2 regions of the Scandinavium tedordense genome follow, and region 1 is predicted to be linked to the other one. Evidence: predicted binding sites of a transcription regulator. Region 1 holds the regulator's gene; the other holds the start of a gene.

The links. The regulator LexA, encoded in region 1, represses DNA repair genes until DNA is damaged. The targets are predictions, from matches to a motif close to TNCTGTATGTACATACAGNA.
Region 2: dinG (ATP-dependent DNA helicase DinG) is a predicted target of LexA. The motif match lies at 8,588-8,607, and genes of this name have one in related genera.

What each region holds. Positions count from the first base shown of each region.
Region 1 is NZ_JALIGG010000047.1:70,889-83,344, reverse strand. Features, by position in the region: gene MUU46_RS02580 (maltoporin) at 1-1,261, shown strand, start outside; gene malM (maltose operon protein MalM) at 1,379-2,356, shown strand; gene ubiC (chorismate lyase) at 2,545-3,042, shown strand; gene ubiA (4-hydroxybenzoate octaprenyltransferase) at 3,056-3,925, shown strand; gene plsB (glycerol-3-phosphate 1-O-acyltransferase PlsB) at 4,025-6,445, opposite strand; gene MUU46_RS02555 (diacylglycerol kinase) at 6,575-6,943, shown strand; gene lexA (transcriptional repressor LexA) at 7,053-7,661, shown strand; gene dinF (MATE family efflux transporter DinF) at 7,801-9,120, shown strand; gene MUU46_RS02540 (CsbD family protein) at 9,269-9,478, shown strand; gene zur (zinc uptake transcriptional repressor Zur) at 9,555-10,076, opposite strand; gene MUU46_RS02530 (cupin domain-containing protein) at 10,189-10,677, shown strand; gene MUU46_RS02525 (conjugal transfer protein TraF) at 10,854-12,164, shown strand; gene dusA (tRNA dihydrouridine(20/20a) synthase DusA) at 12,247-12,456, shown strand, end outside.
Region 2 is NZ_JALIGG010000057.1:408,301-420,756, reverse strand. Features, by position in the region: gene glnQ (glutamine ABC transporter ATP-binding protein GlnQ) at 1-208, shown strand, start outside; gene ybiO (mechanosensitive channel protein) at 316-2,550, shown strand; gene rlmF (23S rRNA (adenine(1618)-N(6))-methyltransferase RlmF) at 2,551-3,477, opposite strand; gene MUU46_RS17890 (flavin reductase family protein) at 3,570-4,184, shown strand; gene MUU46_RS17885 (YdgH/BhsA/McbA-like domain containing protein) at 4,347-4,610, shown strand; gene ybiJ (DUF1471 family protein YbiJ) at 5,056-5,316, shown strand; gene ybiB (DNA-binding protein YbiB) at 5,433-6,395, opposite strand; gene dinG (ATP-dependent DNA helicase DinG) at 6,424-8,574, opposite strand; gene rhlE (ATP-dependent RNA helicase RhlE) at 8,678-10,078, opposite strand; gene cecR (transcriptional regulator CecR) at 10,312-10,980, shown strand; gene hlyD (secretion protein HlyD) at 10,985-11,980, shown strand; gene MUU46_RS17850 (ATP-binding cassette domain-containing protein) at 11,973-12,456, shown strand, end outside.

The sequences.
Region 1 (12,456 bases):
TGCCCGTTCGGGTATCGGCTGGACCGGTAGCGGCGGCGCACAACAGTGTTTCCAGGCAACTGGTGCACAAAGTAAATATCGTCTCGGTAACGAATGTGAAACGTACGCCGAGCTGAAATTTGGTCAGGAAGTGTGGAAAGAGGGCGATAAGAGCTTCTACTTCGACACTAACGTAGCGTACTCCGTTGCGCAGCAGAACGACTGGGAAGCGACTGACCCGGCGTTCCGTGAAGCCAACGTGCAGGGTAAAAACCTGATCGACGCACTGCCAGGTTCCACCATCTGGGCCGGTAAGCGTTTCTATCAGCGTCATGACGTTCACATGATCGACTTCTACTACTGGGATATCTCCGGTCCGGGCGCTGGTCTGGAAAACGTGGACGTTGGCATCGGTAAACTCTCCTTCGCAGCAACGCGTTCAACGGAAGCGGGTGGTTCTTCTGCCTTCTCCAGTAACAACCTGCGTGATTACACCTCTTCAACTGCCAACGACGTGTTTGACATTCGTTTGGGCCAGATGGAAATCAACCCAGGCGGTACCCTGGAGCTGGGTGTTGACTACGGTCACACCAACGTCAATGACGATTACTACCTGCAGCCACAGGCGTCTAAAGATGGCTGGATGTTCACCGCTGAACACACCCAGAGCATGCTGAAAGGCTTTAACAAATTCGTGGTTCAGTACGCCACTGACTCCATGACCTCTCAAGGTAAAGGCCAGTCTCAGGGCGCAGGCATTGGTATCGGCAACAGCGATACCGATGGCTCACTGTACGCGTATGGCATCAACAACAACGGCCACCTGCTGCGTGTTATCGACCACGGTGCAATTTCCCTGGGCGACAGCTGGGACCTGATGTACGTCGGTATGTACCAGGACATCAGCTGGGATAACAACAACGGTACTGAGTGGTACACCGTGGGTGTTCGTCCGATGTACAAATGGACACCAATCATGAGTACCTTGCTGGAAGTGGGCTACGACAACGTCAAATCCCAGAACACCGGCGACACCAACAATCAGTACAAAATTACCCTCGCGCAACAATGGCAGGCAGGCGACAGCATCTGGTCTCGTCCGGCACTGCGTGTGTTCGCAACTTACGCGAAATGGGATGAGAAATGGGGCTACGACACTGCTGGCAACCCGAACACTCAAAGCGCGAACTACAACTCTAACTTCGGTATGCAAACCTCTGGCCTTGGCCGTGGTGATACCGATGAGTGGAGCTTCGGTGCCCAGATGGAAATCTGGTGGTAATGTGCAGTTAAGTTAACCCACTGTTATGCCTGATAAAGAGGGGTGAAAGCCCCTCTGTTTTAGACTCAGCGCGCTATTGCCTGGCTACCGCTGAGCCCTGTCTTTGAGGTCAATAAAATGAAAATGAACAAAAGTCTCATCGCGCTATGCCTCTCCGCTGGCCTGCTGGCAAGCGTACCGGCAGTCAGTTTCGCTGACGTCAATTTCGTGCCGCAGAATACCACTGCCGCCCCGGCTATCCCGGCTTCTGCCTTGCAGCAGTTGGTCTGGACGCCTGTTGATCAATCTAAAACCCAAAGTACCGATCTTGCCGGAGGCGGTCAGCCGCTGAATGTGCCCGGCATTACCGGCCCGGTGGCGGCCTATAGCGTCCCGGCTAACATTGGTGAACTGAGCATTACCCTCACTAGCGAAGTGAACAAACAAACCCACGTTTATGCGCCGAACGTGCTGATCCTGGATCAGAACATGACGCCATCAGCGTTCTTCCCAAGTAGCTATTTCATCTACCAGGAACCGGGCGTCATGAGCGCCGACCGCCTGGAAGGTGTCATGCGCCTGACGCCTGCGTTAGGGCAGCAGAAAATTTACGTGCTGGTGTTCACCACGCCGCAAGATTTGCAGCAGACCACCACGCTGATTGACCCGGCGAAAGCGTATGCCAAAGGTATTGGCAACGCGGTGCCAGATATTCCGGACCCGATTGCACGCCACGTCTCTGAAGGCACCCTGAAGCTGAAAGTGAAAACGTCGTCTGCCTCCAGCGTGCTGGTCGGCCCACTGTTTGGCTCTTCTGGCCCAGGTGCTGTCACTGTGGGTAACACGGCGGCACCAGTGTACGCAGCACCTTCTGCGGCACCTGCAACGGCTGCAGTTGTTGCAGCTCCAGTTGCGGCTTCAGCGGCATCTTCGGCACCTGCCGCGAAAAGCGAGCCGGTTCTGAATGACACCGAAAGCTATTTCAATACCGCGATTAAACAGGCAGTTAACGAGGGCAACATCGACAAGGCCCTGAAACTGTTAAACGAAGCCGAGCGCCTCGGTTCGACTTCGGCCCGTTCCACCTTTATCAGTAGTGTAAAAGGCAAGGGGTGATAGTCTCCCCACATTGCTGATGTTTGGCCCAGGCCATTCGGTGCGTCCTTTTGGGCGCACCGTTTTTTCTGGCGCAACAGCGGTCGTTACATGGCTGTTGCGCGGTGGGTCGTATATTGACGTTTCTTCCTCCCGCGAACCCTTTTCTACGATACAATGCCGATAAGTTATGTATCGGAGAGCCTGGTATGTCACACCCTGAGCTGGCGCAACTGCGTGCGCTACGCTATTACACCACCCTTCCGGAACTCGATGCGGCACAGCTTGACTGGTTGCTGCTGGAAGATTCCATGACCAAACGCTTCGAACAGCAGGGCAAGCGTGTCACTGTGACGCTTATCCGCGAAGGTTTTGTCGGTCAGGATGAGATTATTGCAGAGCAGGCATTGCTGCCTGTTGAAGCGCGCTACTGGCTGCGTGAAATTTTGCTGTGTGCTGACGGTGAACCCTGGCTTGCCGGGCGCACGGTTGTGCCTGAATCCACCCTGAGCGGGCCCGAGCTGCAACTGCAACAGCTGGGCAAAACGCCGCTGGGGCGCTATCTGTTTACGTCATCCACTTTAACCCGTGATTTTATTGAAATTGGTAAAGATGCAGAGCTGTGGGGGCGTCGTTCCCGTCTCCGGCTGAGCGGAAAACCGCTGCTGTTAACCGAGCTGTTTCTGCCTGCGTCACCGCTGTACTGAGAGGAAGTGAATTATGGAGAGGAGTCTGACGCAGAATAAGCTGCAGGCTTATAGCCGTCTGATGAGAATTGATAAGCCAATCGGCTCGCTGCTGCTGCTTTGGCCGACATTATGGGCGCTGTGGGTGGCGATGCCTGGCGTGCCGCCGCTGTGGATCCTCGCGGTGTTTGTGGCGGGCGTCTGGCTGATGCGCGCCGCCGGTTGCGTGATCAATGATTACGCGGACCGCAAAATTGACGGACATGTTAAACGCACCGCACATCGCCCGTTACCCAGCGGTGACGTGAGCGAGAAAGGGGCACGTACGCTGTTTATCGTGCTGGTGGTGCTCTCGTTCCTGCTGGTGCTGACCCTCAATAAGATGACCATTCTGTTGTCGGTAGCAGGGTTAGCGCTGGCGTGGGTGTATCCGTTTATGAAGCGCTACACCCATCTGCCGCAGGTCGTGCTGGGCGCAGCATTTGGCTGGTCGATTCCGATGGCCTATGCCGCGGTGAGTGAATCGCTGCCCCTGAGTTGCTGGCTGATGTTCCTCGCCAACATTTGCTGGGCCGTGGCGTACGACACTCAGTACGCGATGGTCGACAGAGACGATGACCTCAAGATTGGCGTGAAATCGACCGCCATTCTGTTCGGTAAACAGGACAAACTGATCATCGGTATTTTGCAGGTGGCCGTGCTGGCGCTGATGGCTGCCGTGGGCTGGGTGAGCGGCTTAAATTGGGAGTTCTACTGGTCGATATTTGTCGCCGGTGCGCTGTTCGTTTACCAGCAAAAATTGATTAAAGACCGTGACCGTGATGCCTGCTTTAAGGCGTTTTTGAACAATAACTACGTGGGGCTGGTACTGTTTATCGGTCTGGCGATGAGTTACCTGATTTAATTTTTCCCCGGCGGCGCATTGCTTGCCGGGCATGATCACCCGGTAACAAAAAAAAGGCGGAACCATGTGAATGGCTCCGCCTTTTTTTATGCGCTTAGATCACGCGTCCTGACTGGCGCTCTCGATAGTCAGACGGACATCCGGTGCCAGCAGTTCGGCCAGCAGCTGATAGACTTTCATCGTCTCAGCCGGTTCGGCATCGCCACTGTCGCTGATGTAGCCTTCGTCACGCAGGGTCAATACCAGAGTACTGAACACCGCTTTGTCGAAGAACTCTGGCGCGTTGATGCCGTGCAGCACCGACAGACGCTGAGCCACGGTACGGCTCTCTTTTTCAAGCGTGCTACGGTTGATGGACGGATTAGCGCTCAACAGCCAGAAGGTTATCGCATAACGTTGCAGCGTTTCACGCGCCCCGGCCGCCAACAGCTGCAGGGTGCGGGAATGCGACGGATTAATGCGAACATCGTCGTTCTCGATGGTCACCAGCCCCTGACGCTGCATTTCTGCTAATAGCTCGTCAATAACGCCCGCCAGCTCTTCTTTTTCCCAACGCAGGAACAGTTCGGATTTCAGCATCGGATACAGCATCTCCACATGACGGACCATCTCGGTGCGCGAGATAGTGCGATGCTGCGTAACGATGGCCGCCAGCAGGGACGGGATCATCAGCATGTGGGTGATGTTGTTGCGATAGTAAGTCATCAGCACCGCCTGCTCGCGCGGCAGAATGATGATATCGCCAATGGTGTCTTTCTCGACCTCGAACTTGTTCATCTGCAATGCGTGGTCAATCAGCGCGCTGGCAGTGACAGACGGCACGGTGGCATCAGCCGCGTAGGGCACATTACGCATCAGCTGCAGGTAGCATTCCAGCTGTTCGGTCAGCTGTTCGCGGGTCAGAGAGCGTTGACGTGATGCCAGCAGCGCGGTACAGCACAGGTTCATGGCGTTAGCCGCGCCTGCGTTGTTAATACGCACCATCAGATCTTCGGCGATGTTATTCACCGTTGGCGTCAGCCATGCCGGGCGAATGGATTCAATCGGATCGATAGATTCGCGCCATTCCGGCACATGTTGGTTCAGGTAAGTCATCAGTGGCAATGGCTCGCCAAAGTTGACGTAACCCTGGCCGAGATTGCGCAGCTTACTTAACCCGCGCAGCATCTGCGGCAGGCTCTCTTTCTCTTTGGTCGCGCCACGCAGTTCTTTCGCGTAAGTCCCCACTTCCATCACGTGCTCATAGCCGATGTAGATTGGCACGAGGGTGATTGGACGAGTGCCGCCGCGCAGCATCGCCTGAATAGTCATCGACAGGGTGCCGGTTTTCGGGTCCAGCAAACGACCGGTACGGGAACGACCGCCTTCCACGAAGTATTCAACGGAGTAACCACGGCTGAACAGCTCACCGAGGTATTCACGGAACACGGTGGAATAGAGCTTGTTGCCTTTGAAGGTACGACGAATAAAGAACGCGCCCAGACGACGGAAAATCGGGCCGGCTGGCCAGAAATTCAGGTTGATGCCCGCGGCGATATGCGGCGGCACCAGCCCCTGGTGATAGAGCACGTAGGACAGCAGCATGTAGTCCATGTGACTGCGGTGGCAGGGGACATAAACAATTTCATGGCCGTCGTGAGCCAGCTGGCGCACGCGCTCGGCATTATTAACGTTGATCCCCTGGTACAAACGGTTCCAGGTGAAGCCCAGCACGCGATCGGTGAGGCGAATCATTTCGTAAGAGAAATTCGCTGCAATCTCTTCCATCAGGGCGACGGCGTTTTGCTGCGCTTTTTCATGGGAAATTTTCTTGCTGCGCGCTTCGTCTTCCACCGCGCGTGCAATCGCTTTGGACGCCAGCAGCTTGTTGAACAAGTCCTGACGCGCAGGCAGACGCGGGCCGACGGCAGCCAAACGCTGACGGGCAAAGTGAGTTCGTGCCACACGTGCCAGCTTTTGTGCAATAATTTTGTCGGTACCGTGCTCGGTGGCCATGCGGCGCAGCGAAACGGACGGTGAGAAACGCACGAAGCTGTCGCGACCGAGCCAAGTCACGGCAAAGAATTTCTGGAAGCCATTCATCATGCGCAGCGGTGGGTTTACTTCGCCTTTTTCGCGGCCCGGGGAACGTCCAAACATCACGGACACCGGTACCATCTGCACATCGAGCTCTGGGTTGCTGCGATGCAAATCCAGATAATTGTGGAACAGCTTGATAGACTCTTCTTTCGGCGTGTAATACGTAAATGCGCGCGGCCCGCCGTGAATGAACACGTAACGCGGCAGCTCGGTGCCGTCGATTTCGAGCGGCTCCAGCGGATCCGGAAGACCATGCGCCAGACATTGGGCGCGTAAAGTCAGCAGATCTGCCTTCGAGTTATACGGCAGAACGTACATAATAGGGCGTGAGGTATCGAGTCCCAGTTCCTCAGCAGGATTTGCCGGGATAGACTTACTTTTTACCAGCACGCTTAATGGTAAATTCAGTAATTTGTAGTAAATTCGTGGCCAGCCAGACATAAACGATGTAAAGCCTCTGGTTAATCATGCAAATGCGCCGCAAGGATAACAGAAAGTGCACAGAATATCTGTTCTACCGCGTCAGGCGCGCAGTGACATTGATGCTAAATAATGTAAAAGGTTCTTTTGATGGCAAATGATACCACCGGGTTAACCCGAATCGTCAAAGCAGCAGGTTACTCCTGGAAGGGATTTCGCGCTGCATGGCAAAACGAAGCCGCTTTTCGCCAGGAAGGCGTTGCTGCTGTTGTCGCCATCATTCTCGCCTGTTGGTTAGATGTGGATGCCATCACCCGAGTGTTACTGATTGGCTCAGTGCTTCTGGTGATGATAGTGGAAATTATCAACAGTGCGATTGAAGCGGTGGTTGACCGCATCGGGACGGAACGTCACGAATTGTCGGGTCGTGCAAAAGATATGGGTTCTGCCGCGGTGTTTCTGGCAATTGCTATCGCCTTATTCACCTGGGTAACGCTGCTGTGGTCGCATTATCGATAACGCCCGCAGAATTACGCAAACGTCTGGTTTTTTGTGCGTTTTGCGGTTCCAAATTCGCCATTAACTGTATATACTCACAGCATAACTGTATATACACCCAGGGGGCGGAATGAAAGCGTTAACGACCAGGCAGCAAGAGGTGTTCGATCTCATCAGGGATCACATCAGCCAGACGGGCATGCCGCCAACGCGTGCGGAAATCGCGCAGCGCTTGGGGTTCCGTTCCCCGAACGCGGCTGAAGAGCATTTGAAAGCGCTGGCACGTAAAGGTGTGCTCGAGATTGTTTCCGGTGCCTCACGCGGCATTCGTCTTCTGGTAGAAGAAGAAACCGGTATCCCGCTGATCGGGCGTGTTGCGGCGGGTGAACCTCTGCTGGCACAGCAGCATATTGAAGGCCACTACCAGGTCGACCCGGCGATGTTCAAGCCGAGCGCCGATTTCCTGCTGCGCGTCAGCGGAATGTCGATGCGTGATATCGGTATTCTCGACGGTGATTTGCTCGCGGTTCACAAAACGCAGGATGTGCGTAACGGTCAGGTCGTTGTCGCCCGTATCGACGATGAAGTGACGGTTAAGCGGCTGAAAAAACAGGGCAGCACTGTTGAGCTGTTACCTGAAAATAGCGAGTTTTCTCCGATTGTGGTCGATCTGCGTCAGCAGAACTTCTCCATCGAAGGGCTGGCAGTTGGCGTTATTCGCAACGGCGAGTGGCTGTAACGGGCTTTAGAAATCCTCAATAATTCACATGGCTTTCAGGCGTCCAGCGCCAGCACATTAGCCACGTAATCTTTGACGGGAAGAGTGGCGCTATTCTGGCGCCACTTCGTTTTACGCATTCACAATCACAGGTTTTCTCATGTCGCTCTTCACCACTGCAGACAAGGCATTGTGGCGTCTCGCGCTGCCGATGATTTTCTCAAATATCACCGTGCCGCTGTTGGGTCTGGTGGATACGGCGGTCATCGGTCATCTTGACAGTCCTGTTTATCTCGGCGGCGTGGCGATCGGTTCCATGGCGACCAGTTTCCTGTTCATGCTGTTGTTATTCCTGCGCATGAGCACCACCGGCCTCACCGCACAAGCCTACGGCGCTAAAGACCCTGTACGTCTGGCTCGCGCGCTGGTGCAGCCCTTGCTGCTGGCGCTGGGAGCGGGCCTGGTGATTGTTGTGCTCCGCACCCCTCTGATTGACTTGGCGCTGCATATTGTCGGCGGCAGCGATGCCGTACTGGAACAGGCGCGGCGTTTCCTCGAAATCCGTTGGTTAAGCGCGCCTGCGTCCCTGGCAAACCTGGTTCTGCTCGGTTGGCTGCTCGGTGTTCAGTACGCGCGCGCGCCGGTAATTTTGCTGGTGGTCGGCAATGTCTTAAACATCGTGCTCGATTTATGGTTGGTGATGGGCCTGCATATGAACGTGCAGGGCGCTGCGTTGGCGACGGCATGTTCCGAATACGCGACATTTTTCATTGGCTTGCTGATGGTGCGGCGCGTGCTTCACCTGCGTGGCATATCGCTGGATATGCTCAAAGAGGCCTGGCGCGGCAATATCCGCCGCCTGCTGGCGTTGAATCGCGACATCATGTTGCGCTCGCTGCTGCTGCAGCTCTGTTTTGGTGCGCTCACGGTATTTGGCGCGCGACTGGGCAGCGATATCGTCGCCGTGAACGCGGTGCTGATGACGATGCTCACCTTCACCGCCTACGCGCTGGATGGTTTTGCTTATGCGGTGGAAGCGCATTCCGGGCAGGCTTATGGCGCGCGGGATGACAGCCAGCTGTTGGACGTCTGGAAAGCGGCCTGCCGTCAGTCCGGAATTGTTGCTCTGGCCTTTGCGCTGATTTATTCCGTGGCGGGGGAGCACATCGTCGCCATGCTGACATCGATTACCCAGCTGCGCGAACTGGCCGATCGTTACGTCATCTGGCAGGTGGTTTTACCGGTGATCGGCGTGTGGTGTTATCTGCTCGACGGCATGTTTATCGGTGCGACGCGCGGGGCGGAAATGCGTAACAGCATGGCGGTGGCGGCTGCCGGTTTTGCCCTCACGCTGTTGACGGTGCCGGTGTTGGGCAATCACGGATTGTGGCTGGCGCTGGCGGTATTCCTGGCGCTGCGCGGGCTGTCTCTGGCATGGATTTGGCGACGTCACTGGCAGCAAGGAACGTGGTTTTCGTAACGACTTTATTTCAGTCGGTGGTTAAAGATTCTGAATAATCCCCGGATGGCGAAATGCTTACCTATACTCTTTATCACGTCCAGCAGAAAACGGTGTTAACGGACGACGTATCTTCACTCTGCACCACCGAACTGATGAGGAATAGATCATGAATAAAGACGAAGTCGGCGGCAACTGGAAACAGCTGAAAGGTAAAGTGAAAGAGAAATGGGGTAAGCTCACCGATGATGACTTTACGGTTATCGAAGGTAAGCGTGACCAGCTGGTCGGGAAAATCCAGGAGCGTTACGGATACGCAAAAGATCAGGCCGAGGACGAGGTCAAAGACTGGGAAACCCGCAACGATTATCGCTGGTAAACAAACGCACTACCCGTGCGTACAAGGAAGTACAACCCTCGGGGCGGCTTAAGGCCGCCCACTCTTTTTGTCGCGCTTACTTTTGACCGGGCTTTCGTTTGATTTGAATTGTATGGTCATGACCACAGCAGTCCTGCGTGCGGCAAGCTTCCACTTCAACACACCCTAAGCACAGCCCATGCGCTTCAATCACATTATGACGCAGCGCAAACCCCATGCGGGCTGCCAGCGTATGCATAATGTCTTCCACTCCGTCAGCCGCTTCTTCCTTCACCACGCCACAGCGATCGCAAATAAACATCGCCGACGTATGCGACGGTTTATCAAACAGATGGCACAGCACGTAGCTATTGGTCGATTCCACCTTATGCACAAACCCTTGCTCGAGTAAAAACTCCAGCGCGCGATAAACGGTGGGCGGCTTCGCCTGCGGCTCACTGACTTTCAGCAGGTCCAGCAGGTCGTACGCGCTGATTGCACCTTTTTGTATGGTCATCAGGCGTAATACTTCGAGGCGTTGCGGTGTCAGACGAACGCCACGTTGTGCGCAAAGCCTTTCGGCCTGCACGAGCATGTCTTGTGGAGTGGTCTGGTCCATAGGCGCCTCGAATCGGGTGTAAAGTAAACGCCTACTTTATCATGTTATGGCCGAAACGCCGATAACCTGCAGGGTATGCTATACCTGACGCATCACTACCTGAGGGAACACCATGAAAAGACCAGACTGTATTCGACACTGGCGCGAGCTGGAAGAGCCTGATAACGCCGGTTATCCCGATAGCAAAGAGCTGTTTTCCGTTGGCGCGCCGCTGGCTCGCAAGCTGGGCCTGATGCGTCTTGGCATTCACCATGAACGTCTTTCACCCGGCCGACGTACCTCTTATCCCCACGCCGAAAGCGATGAAGAAGAGTTTATTTATGTGATTGAAGGCCGCCCTCAGGCGTGGATCAACGGCTACCTCTGGCAGCTGGAACCGGGCGACAGCGTGGGATTCCCGTCAGGCACTGGTGTCTGCCACACCTTCATCAATAATACTGAGGAAGAGGTGGAGTTACTGGTCGTCGGAGAAGTGAATAAAAAGCACAACCGGATATATTATCCGCTGAATCCAGAGTATGCCGCGACACGCCAGGATCGATGGGTGGACCATCCGCCACAGTTTTTTGGTCCACACGATGGGAAACCTTCACGGAAATAACAATCTCTTCTATAAATATTGAGGGGCGACGCATATTCCAACGTTATCACAGCGCCCCTTAACGCAAATCACCCTAATTGGCTGCTTTTTATATCGTTATTCACAGCAATAGTTCGACCCTTTTTGGCGGATAACTGAAAGGGGATTAACGTTCATCTGCAAATAACGAGCAAACCGTGAAAAAAAATATCAAATATTCTGTGGTGTCTGCGGCTGTCTCCCTGTTTATGGCAAATCAGGCGGGAGCGGCCAATACGTGGTCAGAAGCAAGAAATGATGCCATGGGGGGAACCGGCGTGGCGTCGGCGAACTATGGGAGTGCGGTGCTGATCAACCCCGCGCTACTGGCGAAGTCACAACCGGATGATGATGTCTCTGTCGTTATTCCATCTGTGGGCGCGCAGATTACCGACAAAGACAATCTTCGTGATCAAATTGATGATATCAGCAATGAGATCGACCACTACAAAAGCGTACTCGATAACCTGACGCCGCAAGGGATCCTGATGGATCCTGGCGGTACATTAAATCAGTTCCAGAGTGCGGCGGGGGATCTGGCCGGGCAACTGGACGATCTGCGTGGTAAAACGGCGCGGGCAAATGCTGGCGCTGGGATCGCGGTGAGCGTGCCGACCTCGGCGGTCTCGCTGGCGTTCGTTACCAAAGCCTACGCCCATGCTCGGGTCAGTTCGAACATCGATCAGAGCGATATCGACTACCTGCGCAACATTCAGAATTCTGACGGGTTTGCCGCCAGCCAGGCTGCCAATGCGGTGCTGAACGGTAGCGATCAGATAACCAATAACCTGAACTCTACCGCGTCGGGGAAAGCGGCGATTGTGTCCGATTACGGCATCGCTATTGCGCGTCAATTCGATATCGGCGGCGTGCCGGTGTCGCTCGGCGTGACGCCGAAACTGCAACAAACCTGGCTCTATAACTACACCACGTCTATCGACGATTATCACAGCGATGACTGGAAGGACAGTAAGTACCGTAATGATGACACCGGCTTTAACGTTGATGCGGGTATCGCGGCGGACTTTGGTGAAAACTGGACTGTCGGCCTGAGCGGGCAGAATCTGATGTCTCGCGATATCGACACCAAAGACGTGCGCATCAAGAACAACGCCACCGGGGTGACTACCAATTACAAAGATACGTACCAAATCCGACCGTTGGTGACTGCGGGCGTAGCGTGGCATACCGATTTGCTGACGCTGACCGCCGACGGTGACCTGACGGAAACCAAAGGCTTCAAAACCGAAGACGATTCGCAATACGTCGGTGTTGGGGCAGAAGTGACGCCATTAAGCTGGCTGGCGGTGCGTGGTGGTTACCGGGCGGATGTTAAAGGTAATGACAGCAATGTCTTCACCGCCGGGGTCGGCTTCGCACCAATGAACACGGTGCATATCGACCTGATGGGGCTGTACGGTGAGGATGAAACCTGGGGAGCCGGTGCGCAGTTGAGCCTGACATTCTGACAATTGCGGAGGCCATGCGCCTCCGCTTTTTCTTTGTGCTATAGTAGCGCCCCATTTTCCACCGGATGCTCATTACTTCGCCATGCTGCCAGAAACACAATCCTCCGCTTATCCTGCGCACCGTTTCTCCATCGCACCGATGCTCGACTGGACGGACAGGCATTGTCGTTACTTCCTGCGTCTGTTATCCCGCCACACGCTGCTGTACACCGAAATGGTGACCACCGGAGCGATTATTCATGGCAAAGGTGACTATTTGGCCTACAGTGACGACGAGCATCCGCTGGCCCTG
Region 2 (12,456 bases), on a different contig from region 1:
CCATGAAGTGCTGAAGGTGATGCAGGACTTGGCCGAAGAAGGCATGACGATGGTTATCGTGACTCACGAAATCGGCTTTGCCGAGAAAGTGGCATCGCGTCTGATCTTCATCGATAAAGGCCGCATCGCCGAAGATGGCAATCCACAGACGCTGATCGACAATCCGCCGAGCCAGCGCCTGCAGGAATTTTTGCAGCACGTGTCGTAATACCCTGCTCTCCCCCGCCCTGGGGGAGAGAATCCTCCCAAAATCTGCCCACCCTCCCTGAGTCGCTATACTTATCATTTTGTTAATGATTTGAAAGGGAGTTGCCTGTGCCGTGGATCCTGTTGCTTATTGCGACGCTGTTCTGTGCCCCGCTACAGGCGGTCACTATTCCCGGCGTGACCACATCTGCCACCAGCACGACGTCTCAAACGCCGCCCGCTGAACCCGACGCGGCGCAGAAAAAAGCCGCTTACGCAGCGCTTGCCGACGTGCTGGAAAATGATTCGTCGCGTCAGGAGTTAATCAAACAGCTACGAAGTGCCGCATCTACACCGCCGCAGGAGAAAGTGCCTCAGCTCACGCCACCGTCCGTCAGTGAAGAAAAGACGGTGCTGGAAAGTGTGACTGACGTGAGTCGTCACTACGGTGAAGCACTCTCCACCCGTTTTGCACAGCTGTGGCGCAATATCTCAACCGCTCAGCATAAACCTTTTAATTCGCAGACCTTTAGCAATGCAGTGAGCCACTTTTTGCTGCTGGCGGGGCTGGTCTTCGCCTTCTATGCCCTGCTGCGCCTTTGCGCTCTGCCGCTGTATCGAAAAATGGGGAAATGGGGACGGAAGAAGAACCGCGATCGCAGTAACTGGCTGCACCTGCCCGCGATGATCACCGCCGCAATGATTATCGACCTGTTGCTGTTGGCGTTGACGCTGTTCGTCGGGCAAGTGCTAAGCGACAGACTCAACGGCGGCAGCCGCACCGTGGCTTTTCAGCAAAGCCTGTTCCTGAACGCCTTCGCGTTGATCGAGTTCTTCAAAGCCATCCTGCGCCTGATTTTCTGCCCTCGCGTGCCGGACCTGCGTCCGTTCACTATTCATGATGAGGCCGCTCGTTACTGGAGCCTGCGTCTGAGCCTGCTGAGCGGGGTGATCGGCTACGGACTTATCGTCGCGGTGCCTATCATTTCCAACCAAGTGAACGTCCAGACTGGGGCGCTCGCCAACGTGGTGATTATGCTGTGCATCACCGTCTGGGCATTGTGGCTCATTTTCCACAACAAGAAGGCCATTACCGAGAGCCTTATCGGGCTGGCATACCGTTCGCTGGCCTTCTTTAGTTTGTTCATTCGTGCCTTCGCACTGGTCTGGCACTGGCTCGCCAGCGCCTACTTTATCGTGCTGTTCTTTTTCTCACTGTTCGACCCGGGCAACAGCCTTAAATTCATGATGGGTGCATCGGTCAGAAGCCTCGCCATCATTGGTATCGCCGCGTTTATCTCCGGGATATTGTCTCGCTGGATTGCCAAAACCATCACACTTTCACCGGAAACGCAGCGTAGCTATCCTGAACTGCAAAAGCGGCTGAATGGCTGGCTGTCGGCTTCGCTGAAGGCCGCGCGTATTTTGACGGTTTGCGTATCGGTGATGCTGCTGCTCAGCGCCTGGGGGCTGTTCGACTTCTGGAATTGGCTGCAAAACGGCACGGGCGAAAAAACGGTGGATGTGCTGATCCGCATCGCGCTGATTTTATTCTTCTCGGCCATCGGCTGGACGCTGCTGGCGAGCCTGATTGAAAACCGGCTGACGTCCGACATTCATGGCCGCCCGCTGCCGAGCGCCCGCGCCCGCACGCTGCTGACGCTGTTCCGCAATGCCCTGGCGGTGGTCATCAGTACCATCACTGTGATGATCCTGCTGTCGGAAATTGGCGTGAACATTGCGCCGCTGCTGGCGGGTGCCGGTGCATTGGGGCTGGCGATTTCCTTTGGTTCGCAGACCCTGGTAAAAGACATCATCACCGGGATTTTCATCCAGTTTGAGAACGGGATGAACACCGGGGATTTGGTGACCATCGGACCGCTGACCGGCACGGTGGAACGCATGTCGATTCGTTCGGTAGGCGTGCGTCAGGATACTGGGGCGTATCACATTATTCCCTGGTCCTCGATCACGACCTTCGCCAACTTCGTTCGCGGCATTGGTTCGGTAGTCGCGAATTACGATGTGGATCGTGGAGAAGACGTTGATAAGGCCAATGACGCCCTGAAAGCGGCGGTAACGGCACTGATGGAGCAGGAAGATATTCGTGGGCTGGTGATAGGTGAACCGTCGTTTGCCGGGTTGGTTGGGCTGACTAACACCGCCTTCACGCTACGGGCGTCGTTCACTACCCTGCCGTTAAAGCAATGGACGGTGCGTTTTGCGCTAGATACGCAGGTGAAGAAGCACTTCGATAACGCGGGGATCCGTGCGCCGGTGCAGACGTATCAGGTGCTGCCTGCACCCGATAACCCGGCATTAGCAGCGCCTGAGCCGCCAACGCCGAATCAACCGACGCTATGATTAACGGGCGCGAGCCACAAAGCGACGACGTTTGTCCTCATCGAGGAAAGTCCAGGCGATGAAGCGGCTTTGCTTCTGACCCTGGGCCATCTCTTTTTTCACCACTTTCACTGCACCGGCTTCAGTCAGTGCGGAATAGAGCATCGGCAGATTATCGCCACGCGACACCAGCGAAGTGAACCACATCACCTGACGACCATACTCACGGCTTTCGGCGATCATTTTGCGGATGAAGGCCACTTCACCGCCTTCACACCACAGTTCCTGATTTTGACCGCCAAAGTTCAGGGTATCGTTTTTCTGCTGGCCGAGGTTACGACGCTTACGTTCGTTACCTTCGCGCGCACTTTCAGCGGAATCATGGAACGGCGGGTTACAGACCATCGCCTCGAAGAATTCATTTTTGTGGATCATGCCCGCGAGGACCGCCTGTTCATCCTTTTGACGACGCAAACGGATCTGACGGCTCATGCCCGGATTGGCATCAATAATCGCCTGCGCCGCAGTCAGGGCTTCGGCGCTCACTTCGGTGCCGGTGAAACGCCAGCCGTATTCGTGGCTGCCAATCAGCGGATAAATCAGGTTAGCGCCGGTGCCGATATCCAGCACGCTGGCGTTTTGCGGCAGGCTGCCGTTCGCTTCAGTCAGCAGATCCGCCAGATGGTGCATGTAATCTGCACGGCCAGGGACCGGTGGGCAGAGGAAACCTTCTGGAATATTCCACGCTTTCACCTGATAAAAGTGCGCAAGCAGCGCCTGATTCAGGGTCTTTACCGCGTCGGGATCGGCAAAGTTGATGGTCTGCTCCCCGGCCGGATTGGAGACGATAAACGCTGCAAGTGCCGGTGTGTCCTTGCACAGTGCGGGTAAATCGTATCGGTCGTGGTGACGATTACGCGGGTGTAATCCTGGCTTTTGAGCTTTCATAGCTTCCTCCTGTTGACGGCGCGTAAGATACCCGTTGACGCGGGTGGCGTAAATAAGTGAGTCTTCTTATTATTTCACGGGACAGGTGCACCATGTATTTTTATCAGCCTTCAGACGGCCACGGACTGCCGCACGACCCCCTCAATGCGATCGTCGGTCCACGCCCAATTGGCTGGATTGCCTCCGTTGATGCGCACGGAAAACGCAATCTGGCACCATACAGTTTCTTTAACTGCTTTAACTATCGTCCACCGATCATCGGCTTCGCCAGTAGTGGCTGGAAAGACAGCGTGCAAAATATCGTTGAAACGCGCGAATTTGTCTGGAACCTCACGACGCTTGAGCTTGCCACCGCGATGAATGAAACCTCGGCCAGTCTCGCTCACGGCGAAGATGAGTTTGTCCGCGCCGGGCTGACGCCTGTCGAAAGCCGTCTGGTGCGCGCCCCGCGCGTGGCAGAAAGTCCGGTGAATTTCGAGTGCCGCTTATCGCAATGCATTCAGCTCACTGGCGCAGACGGTACGGCGGTGGATACCTGGCTGGTGCTCGGCGAAGTGGTAGCGGTGCACATTGAAGAATCGCTGCTAGAAAACGGTATTTATCAGACCGCAAAAGCCAAACCGGTGCTGCGTGCCGGTGGCCCAAGCGCATATTACAGCATCGACGAAAGCCAGCGTTTTGATCTCATTCGCCCCGATGCCCGATAATTTCTCATTCGATCAGCCACTTATTTGTGGCTGATTTGTCAGCTTTTCGTCAAAAAATGTCGTTCAAAAAATGAGCAGATCATCATCAATTTTTTGCGGCATGTCACATTTCCTCAGCACCTACACTTATGTTATCCCCGTGGATACAGAGAGGATGTGCACATGAAAAGATTGTTGATTCTGGTCGCTGCTGGTGCGTTGTCGATGCTCTCTTTTTCGGCTTCCGCCGAACCTCAACAACTGATGAAAGGTGATACCGGACAATTGCGTCCGTCAGGTACAGTATCGGTTTCTGGTGCTGATGACTTTGGCGATCTTCAGGCGAAGCTTGCAGAAAAAGCGCAGCAGGAAGGGGCTAAAGGGTATGTGGTTAACTCCGCCAGCGGTGATAACAAAATGTTCGGCACCGCTACCATCTACAAATAATCTGTTGAAGTCATTCCACTCAGAAAAGCGCCTCATACAGCAGGCGCTTTCTTTTTTCCCCTTCGGAACACCCTCTGAATCGCCACAGAATAAACACTTTAAAAACACAGATAGACTGGTGTATAGTTCCGGCAAGTGGCGCTATACGCAGATTTATTGACGAAACTAAAGCCATCCATACAGCGTAAGCGTTTGTCTTTACGCGCACAGTTTTTTGCAAGAATCGTCGCAATCTGTGCCCTTAAAACATCTCACTCGGTTCCAACACGATTTTCAGCTTCGAGTCTGGTTTTATTTTATTAATAATCAGTAATTTATTAATTGTTCAAAAAATTCGATTAAGTTCATCAAGTCTATTCGATTTTATCTTTCGCAAAAAAACGTGATACTCATCACATCGACGGAACAACGTCACATTTAAAGAATAACCTGCGAGAGATTAACCATGAAAACCATTAAAACTGCTGCTGTTGCCTTCGCTCTTTCTGCTCTTTCTTTCGGCGTGTTTGCTGCACAGCCTGTGTCCCCGACTGAAGCGCAGAGCATGAATAAAATCGGTACCGTATCTGTAGAAGGCGCGACTACGCTGGATGGTATGGAAGCGAAACTGGCTGAGAAAGCCGCTGCGGCAGGTGCTACCGGTTACAGCATTACGTCTGCTAACACCAATAACAAAATCAGCGGTACTGCGGTGATTTACAAATAATCATCGGAACAGATTTAACCCTCATTGACCTTTAGGCTATGCCTGCTGTACCTGAATAACCCTCATTATTTATTCGCCCGTCCACGCCACTGGACGGGTTTTTTTATGCCTGTAAATCACCAGCATTCGTTGACCCGTTGCAGGCCCGCAGCAACATCAGACACTTCTCCGGTCGCCACCAGGCAACAGGCCATCTGAATTTTCAGTGATTCAGGTACCGGCTCGACGCCCGCGACGCAGCGCTCAATCCATCTGGCGGTCACTTCAGGATCTTTCGATTCTGGCAGCAGTACCTCCCGCAACGCATCTTCGCGCTCGACAAGCACCCGCGTCCCGAGGCTATCAATCAGGCTAATCTGCGGGCAACGCTGTGGATTGGCGTAAACCTCGCCTTCCGTGCCATGCATCAGCAGCGCGCGACCTCCGATCCCCTCAAAGAATTTCCCGACGCGCGGCACATATTCCGGGTGTGAAACGCTCGACAAGCGCAGCGCCGCGTCTTCGGCAAACGGGGTGGCGAGCTTCGCCAGGGTGTGTGCGCTGTTACGCACACCCATCCGCCAGCGCATCGCCAGCTGCTTTTCGAGCGGCGGGCAGAACGCGCCAATCGGCATATACACCGGCTGATGGCCGTCCAGCTTCGCCTGCGCCTGCCCGGCATGCAGCGTCGGTTCAATACCCAGCAGAGTGAACACGGTTTCGGTCAGCACACGAGTTGGATCGTGGCTGATGCCGTGAACCAGCACCGGGAAACCGAGTTTGTGCAGCAGCATCGCCAGCAGCGGCGTAAGGTTCGCCTGCTTACGCGCACCGTTATAACTTGGGATAACAATCGGCATCGGCTTCGCCACTGGTGGCGTAAGGCTGACCGTATGCTGCTGCATGGCCTCGAAGAAGCCCTGCATTTCGGCCTCGCCCTCACCTTTTATGCGCAGCGCAATCAGAATGCCGCCAAGTTCCAGCTCCGGCACCTCGCCTTTCAGCATCTGGGCATACAGACCTCGAGCGGTATCGGTGTCCAGGTCACGGGCGTGGTTTTTGCCACGGCCGACTTCTTTAATGATTTTGCGATAGTCCATGTCTCTCTCCTGCAGCATGCCGCGAACATCAGCGTCGCTTCCGCCGGGTCGGCTTTGTTGTGCTTTTGCTTTTTACTATACCTTCTGGCGCCTCCGGTTGCTCTATAGGAAACACCGGTAAGGCATTAAGCAACCTCGGCCCGTAATTTTTGGTCAGCAGACGCTTGTCGTAAATAATCACTTCGCCCCAGCAGCTGTGGCTGCGGATCAAACGCCCGACCTGCTGAATGAGGTTAAACGAGGCGCTCGGCAAGCTTTGCACTTCAAACGGATAGCGGTTCAGGCTTTTCAGCCATTCGCCCTCGGTGATAACCACCGGGCTGTCGATCGGCGGAAAGGCAATTTTGTGGATGTGAACCTGGCTGAGCAATTCGCCTTTCAAATCGAGCCCTTCGGCAAACGACTGCAGACCCACCAGCACGCTGCGTTCCCCGCCTTCTATCCGCTTACGATGAAGCTCTACCAGGCGATAGCGCGGCTGATCGCCCTGCACCAGCAGTAGCAAACGCAAATCAGGTACGTATTCCAGAAAACGTTGCATCGCGCGCCCGCTGGCAAACAGCACTAACATTCCGGGGTGTTTTTTGGCCTCGACCTGCTCGCGGAAATAGGCCGCCATTTCCGCCAGATGCTGCTCTTCGTTATCCATCGACGGCTCGACGCTCATCCGTGGAATGATGATTTTTCCCTGCTCGACGTGATTAAACGGCGAGTCGAGGGACACAAAACGGTCGCCCGCTTTTTCCTTCAGGCCGCTCATCTCCTGCAAGCGCGAGAAGCTGTTCAGCGAGCGCAGCGTGGCAGACGTCACGACGATATGCGGCACGCGCCGCCAGAGTAATTTTTCCAGCTGGTCGCTGACACGAATCCCCACGCAGTGGAACCAGACGTGCAGCTGGCCGTCGCGCTGGTCCCTTGTGGCCCATTTAGTGACCGGCGCACCGGAGGCCTGAACCATCGCCGAGAGCTTCCACAGCTTGCTTTGCGCCTCGAACATCCCCAACGCACGGTTCATTTGCAACAGCACGCGGTGCAGACGCACAATGTCGTGCGAGCCGGTTTTTTCACTGAGATCGTTGAGAAACAGCTCCGATAGTCCGCGCAGCATTTCGGTGAGTTTGGCCAGCCGCTGGCAATGCGCCATGATTTCGTCCGGTAATTCGCCCATCGCGAAGCGGTGCTCGGCTTCCGGCCCGGCAGGCATGTACAGACTGAGAATGTTGTTCAGAGAAACGATGTGTTCCTGCAGCTCGTCACAATGCTCTTTGAGGCGTTCGGGCGCGGCCAACGGCGGGAAGGTTTTCGGGCGAAACTGCTCCATGCAGGTCGCCACCAGCTTGATGAATAAATCCAGCTGCAGGCGATACCAGGAGGCGGTGATTTCAGCGCTCATCTGCAGCGCGTCGCGGGCAACATCCGGCAAATGGTGGCCTTCATCCAGCACCAGCAGCAGATTTTTGGCTTCCGGCAGTACCGCCTCGCTTTCCATGGCTGCCATCACCAGCGCGTGGTTGGCGACCACCACTTCCGCCTCCTGAATTTCACGGCGGGCCACGAAGAAAGGACATTCGCGGTAGTAGTGACAGTTGCGGTTGAGGCAGCTGGCTTTATCCGTGCTCATGCGGCTCCAGAGCGCGTCGTCGATAGCCTGATCGGTATGATCGCGCAAACCGTCCCATTTGTAGCTGTCCAAATCGGCTTTCAGCTTCGCACAACGCTTCTGTTCTTCTTTGTTGTTCGGCGTCAGTTCGTCGTCGAGAAACGCCAGCAAATCCTGATGCGTCGGCTCGCTGCTGGATAGCGCGGTCAGATTTCGTGGGCACACATAGCGCCCGCGGCCAAAGGCGGCGGTAAAGCGCAGATCGGGAATAATTTTTTTCAGCAGCGGCAGATCTTTGCTGTAGATCTGATCCTGTAAGGCGACGTTAGCGGTGCTGATCACCAGCGTTTTTTGTTCTTCACGGGCAATGGCGATGCCGGGAATCAGATACGAAAGGGTTTTACCGACGCCGGTCGGAGCTTCAATAGCCAAATGCCTGCCTTCATCGCCGGCGAGCGTTTTCGCCACATCGGCAATCATCTGCCGCTGCGGTGCCCGGGGGATAAAATCAGGGATCTGTTCCTGGAGCGCTTTATACCATGACGCGATTTGCGCCTTTAGCGCGGCGGTGAGTGCCATCTGAAAGTCCGAATACTGTATAAACAGCCACTATTCTGGCACTTTCCGGCGGCATGAGCAAAAAAAATGGCCGCCGAAGCGACCATTCTTGTTATTACAGCGATTACTGCGCCGCAGCAGGCTTGCGCGGACGACGACGACGCGCAGCGCCATCAGCGGCTTTGCGCGGCTGGTCACCTTCGCTACGACGCGACTGACCGTTTCCGGCAGCCGGTTTATCACTGCGGCGAGCCTGACCGTTTCCGGCTGGTTTGTCGCTGCGACGCGCCTGGCCACCGTCATTACGACGTGGCTGGCCCTGACTCTGACCACCGCGACCGCCACGGCCCTGACGACCGTTCTGAATCGGCTCCGCCTGGATGCTTGGGTCCACTTCGTAGCCTTCAACGGCGATACGTGGGATCTCTTTCTTCAGCAAACGCTCAATGTCACGTAGCAGTTTGTGTTCATCAACGCACACCAACGACAGCGCTTCACCCGTGGCCGCAGCACGTCCGGTACGACCGATACGGTGCACGTAATCTTCAGGCACATTCGGCAGCTCGTAGTTCACGACGTGCGGCAGTTCTTCGATATCCAGACCACGGGCGGCGATGTCGGTAGCGACCAGCACGCGCAGGTCGCCGGATTTGAAGTCAGCCAGTGCACGGGTACGCGCGCCCTGACTCTTGTTACCGTGAATGGCGGCGCTGCGAATGCCGTCTTTATTCAGCTGTTCAGCTAAGTGGTTCGCGCCGTGTTTGGTACGGGTAAACACCAGCACCTGTTTCCAGTCGCCTTCGCCGATCATCTGAGACAGCAGTTCCCGCTTGCGTTTCTTATCAACGAAATGCACGTGCTGGGTAATCTGCTCGGAAGCCGTGTTGCGACGCGCCACTTCTACTTCAAGCGGGTTGTGCAGCAGCTTGGATGCCAGGCCTTTAATTTCATCAGAGAAGGTCGCGGAGAACAGCAGATTCTGACGCTTTGGAGGCAGCTTCGCCAGCACGCGACGGATGTCGTGGATAAAGCCCATGTCCAGCATGCGGTCGGCTTCATCGAGAACCAAAATTTCGACTTTATCGAGGCTCACCGCGTTCTGGTGTTCGAGATCGAGCAGACGACCAGGGGTCGCGACCAGTACGTCCACACCGCTGCGCAGTTTCATCATTTGCGGATTGATGCTTACGCCACCGAAAACCACCAGCGAACGGATATTCAGGTATTGGCTGTATTCACGTACGTTCTCGCCCACCTGAGCCGCCAGTTCGCGGGTTGGGGTGAGGATAAGTGCACGGACCGGACGACGGCCTTTAGCATGGGGTTCTTTCTGCGACAGCAGTTGCAGCAGCGGCAGGGTAAAGCCTGCGGTCTTACCGGTACCGGTTTGGGCACTGGCCATCAGATCGCGGCCCTGCAGCACGGCAGGAATAGCTTGTTGCTGGATAGGGGTTGGCTGACGATAACCCTGCTCTTCGACTGCGCGCAGGATCTCGGCGTTCAGGCCAAGGGTTTCAAAAGACATAACAACTCCGAACCGCCCCGACCATGACAGGTATCGTTTTCAGGGTGATAGTGATAATACGAAAAGACAAAAACGATAATGTCAGCAAGAGGCGGAGTGTAGCAGTTTTTGTGACGCACCGCATAAAATATCCCGCATCTCTTTTTCTACGAAACAATTTACCGCCCGGCATGGACACGGTGAAAAATCAATCATACTCTTAATCAATCGATTGATTAATTTTTAGAGACACCATGAATACCACGCCAATCACCAGCAAAGGTGAACAGGCCAAAAACCAGCTGATTGCCGCGGCGATCGCCCAGTTTGGCGAATATGGCCTGCATGCCACCACCCGTGATATTACCGCGCTGGCCGGACAAAATATCGCCGCGATCCCCTATTACTTCGGCTCGAAAGAGGATTTATACCTCGCCTGCGCCCAGTGGATCGCTGATTTTATCGGGGTCAATTTCCGCCCGCACGCCGAGGCCGCCGAAACGTTATTGCACGAGCCCACGCCGGATCTCACGGCGATTCGCGCACTGATTCTGCAAGCGAGCAAAAATATGATCCTGCTGCTGACCCAAGATGAAACGGTCAGTCTCAGTAAATTTATTTCCCGCGAGCAGCTTTCGCCCTCACCTGCCTATCAGCTGATCCATGACCAGGTGATTGCCCCGCTGCACGGGCATTTGACCCGACTTATCGCGGCGTATACCGGACGGGATCCGGCAGATACGCAGACCATTTTGCACACCCATGCGCTGCTCGGTGAAATTCTTGCCTTTCGTCTCGGTCGGGAGACTATCCTGCTGCGCACCGGCTGGACCCAGTTTGACGAACAAAAAGCGGATCTGATTTTTCAGGTCATCACCTGTCATATCGATCTCTTGCTAAACGGATTAACGCAAAGGAGCTGAAGTTATGAAGAAACCCATCGTCGTCATTCTGGCGGTCATCATTATCATTGCCGCGATTGCCGGAGGAACGCTCTGGTACCAGAGCCGACAAGACACCGGCCTGACGCTGTACGGTAACGTTGATATTCGTACCGTGAATATGAGTTTCCGCGTCGGCGGTCGTTTGCAGGCGTTGCAGGTGGATGAAGGCGATGCGGTGCAGAAAGGACAAACGCTCGGCGAAATCGACCATGCCCCTTATCAAAATGCGCTACTGCAGGCCAAAGCCAACGTAGCGGCGGCGCAGGCGAAATACGATTTGCTGCTGGCGGGCTATCGCGATGAGGAAATCGCGCAGACCGCCGCCGCGGTACGCCAGGCGCAGGCTGCTTACGCGTATGCGCAAAACTTTTATCAGCGCCAGCAAGGTCTGTGGAAAAGTCGCACTATTTCTGCCAACGATTTAGAAAACGCCCGTTCGTCCCGCGATCAAGCTCAGGCCACGCTGAAATCCGCACAGGATAAACTCAGTCAGTATCACGCCGGTAACCGTCCGCAAGAAATTGCCCAAGCCAAAGCCAGCCTCGAACAGGCTCAGGCGCAGCTGGCACAGTCACAGCTGGATTTGCAGGACACGACCCTGCTCGCACCGTCCGACGGCACTATCCTGACCCGCGCCGTGGAGCCAGGCAGCATGCTCAATGCAGGTAGCACCGTATTGACGCTGTCGCTCACGCGTCCGGTGTGGGTGCGCGCGTACGTAGATGAAACCCATCTTAATCGCGCCAGGCCTGGCCAAAAACTGCAGCTGTATACTGACGGCCGCCCGGATAAGCCGTATCACGGCAAAATTGGCTTCGTCTCGCCGACCGCAGAGTTCACACCGAAAACCGTCGAAACGCCGGACCTGCGTACCGATCTGGTGTATCGCCTGCGCATTATTGTGACGGATGCCGATGATGCGCTGCGCCAGGGGATGCCCGTCACCGTGAAATTCCCGGAGGGAGAGACGCATGAGTGAAGCGGGGATCAAGCTCGACGGGCTTATCAAACGCTTTGCTGGCATGGATAAGCCTGCGGTCGCGCGGCTGGACTGCACCATTCAATCCGGGTATGTCACCGGGCTGGTTGGCCCTGACGGCGCGGGGAAAACCACGCTTATGCGCATGCTGGCCGGGTTGTTAAAACCCGACGAAGGTCAGATAAGCGTGATTGGCTACGACCCTATCCACGACAACAGCGCGCTGCACGCGGTGCTCGGCTATATGCCGCAAAAATTCGGGCTATATGAAGACCTCACGGTGATGGAAAACCTGACGCTGTACGCCGATTTGCGCAGCGTCACCGGTGAGGTGCGGGAAAAAACCTTCGCCCGGTTGCTGGAGTTCACCTCGCTCGGTCCGTTCACCGGCCGGCTGGCGGGCAAACTTTCCGGCGGCATGAAGCAAAAATTAGGTCTGGCCTGCACCCTGGTCGGCGAACCGAAGGTATTACTGC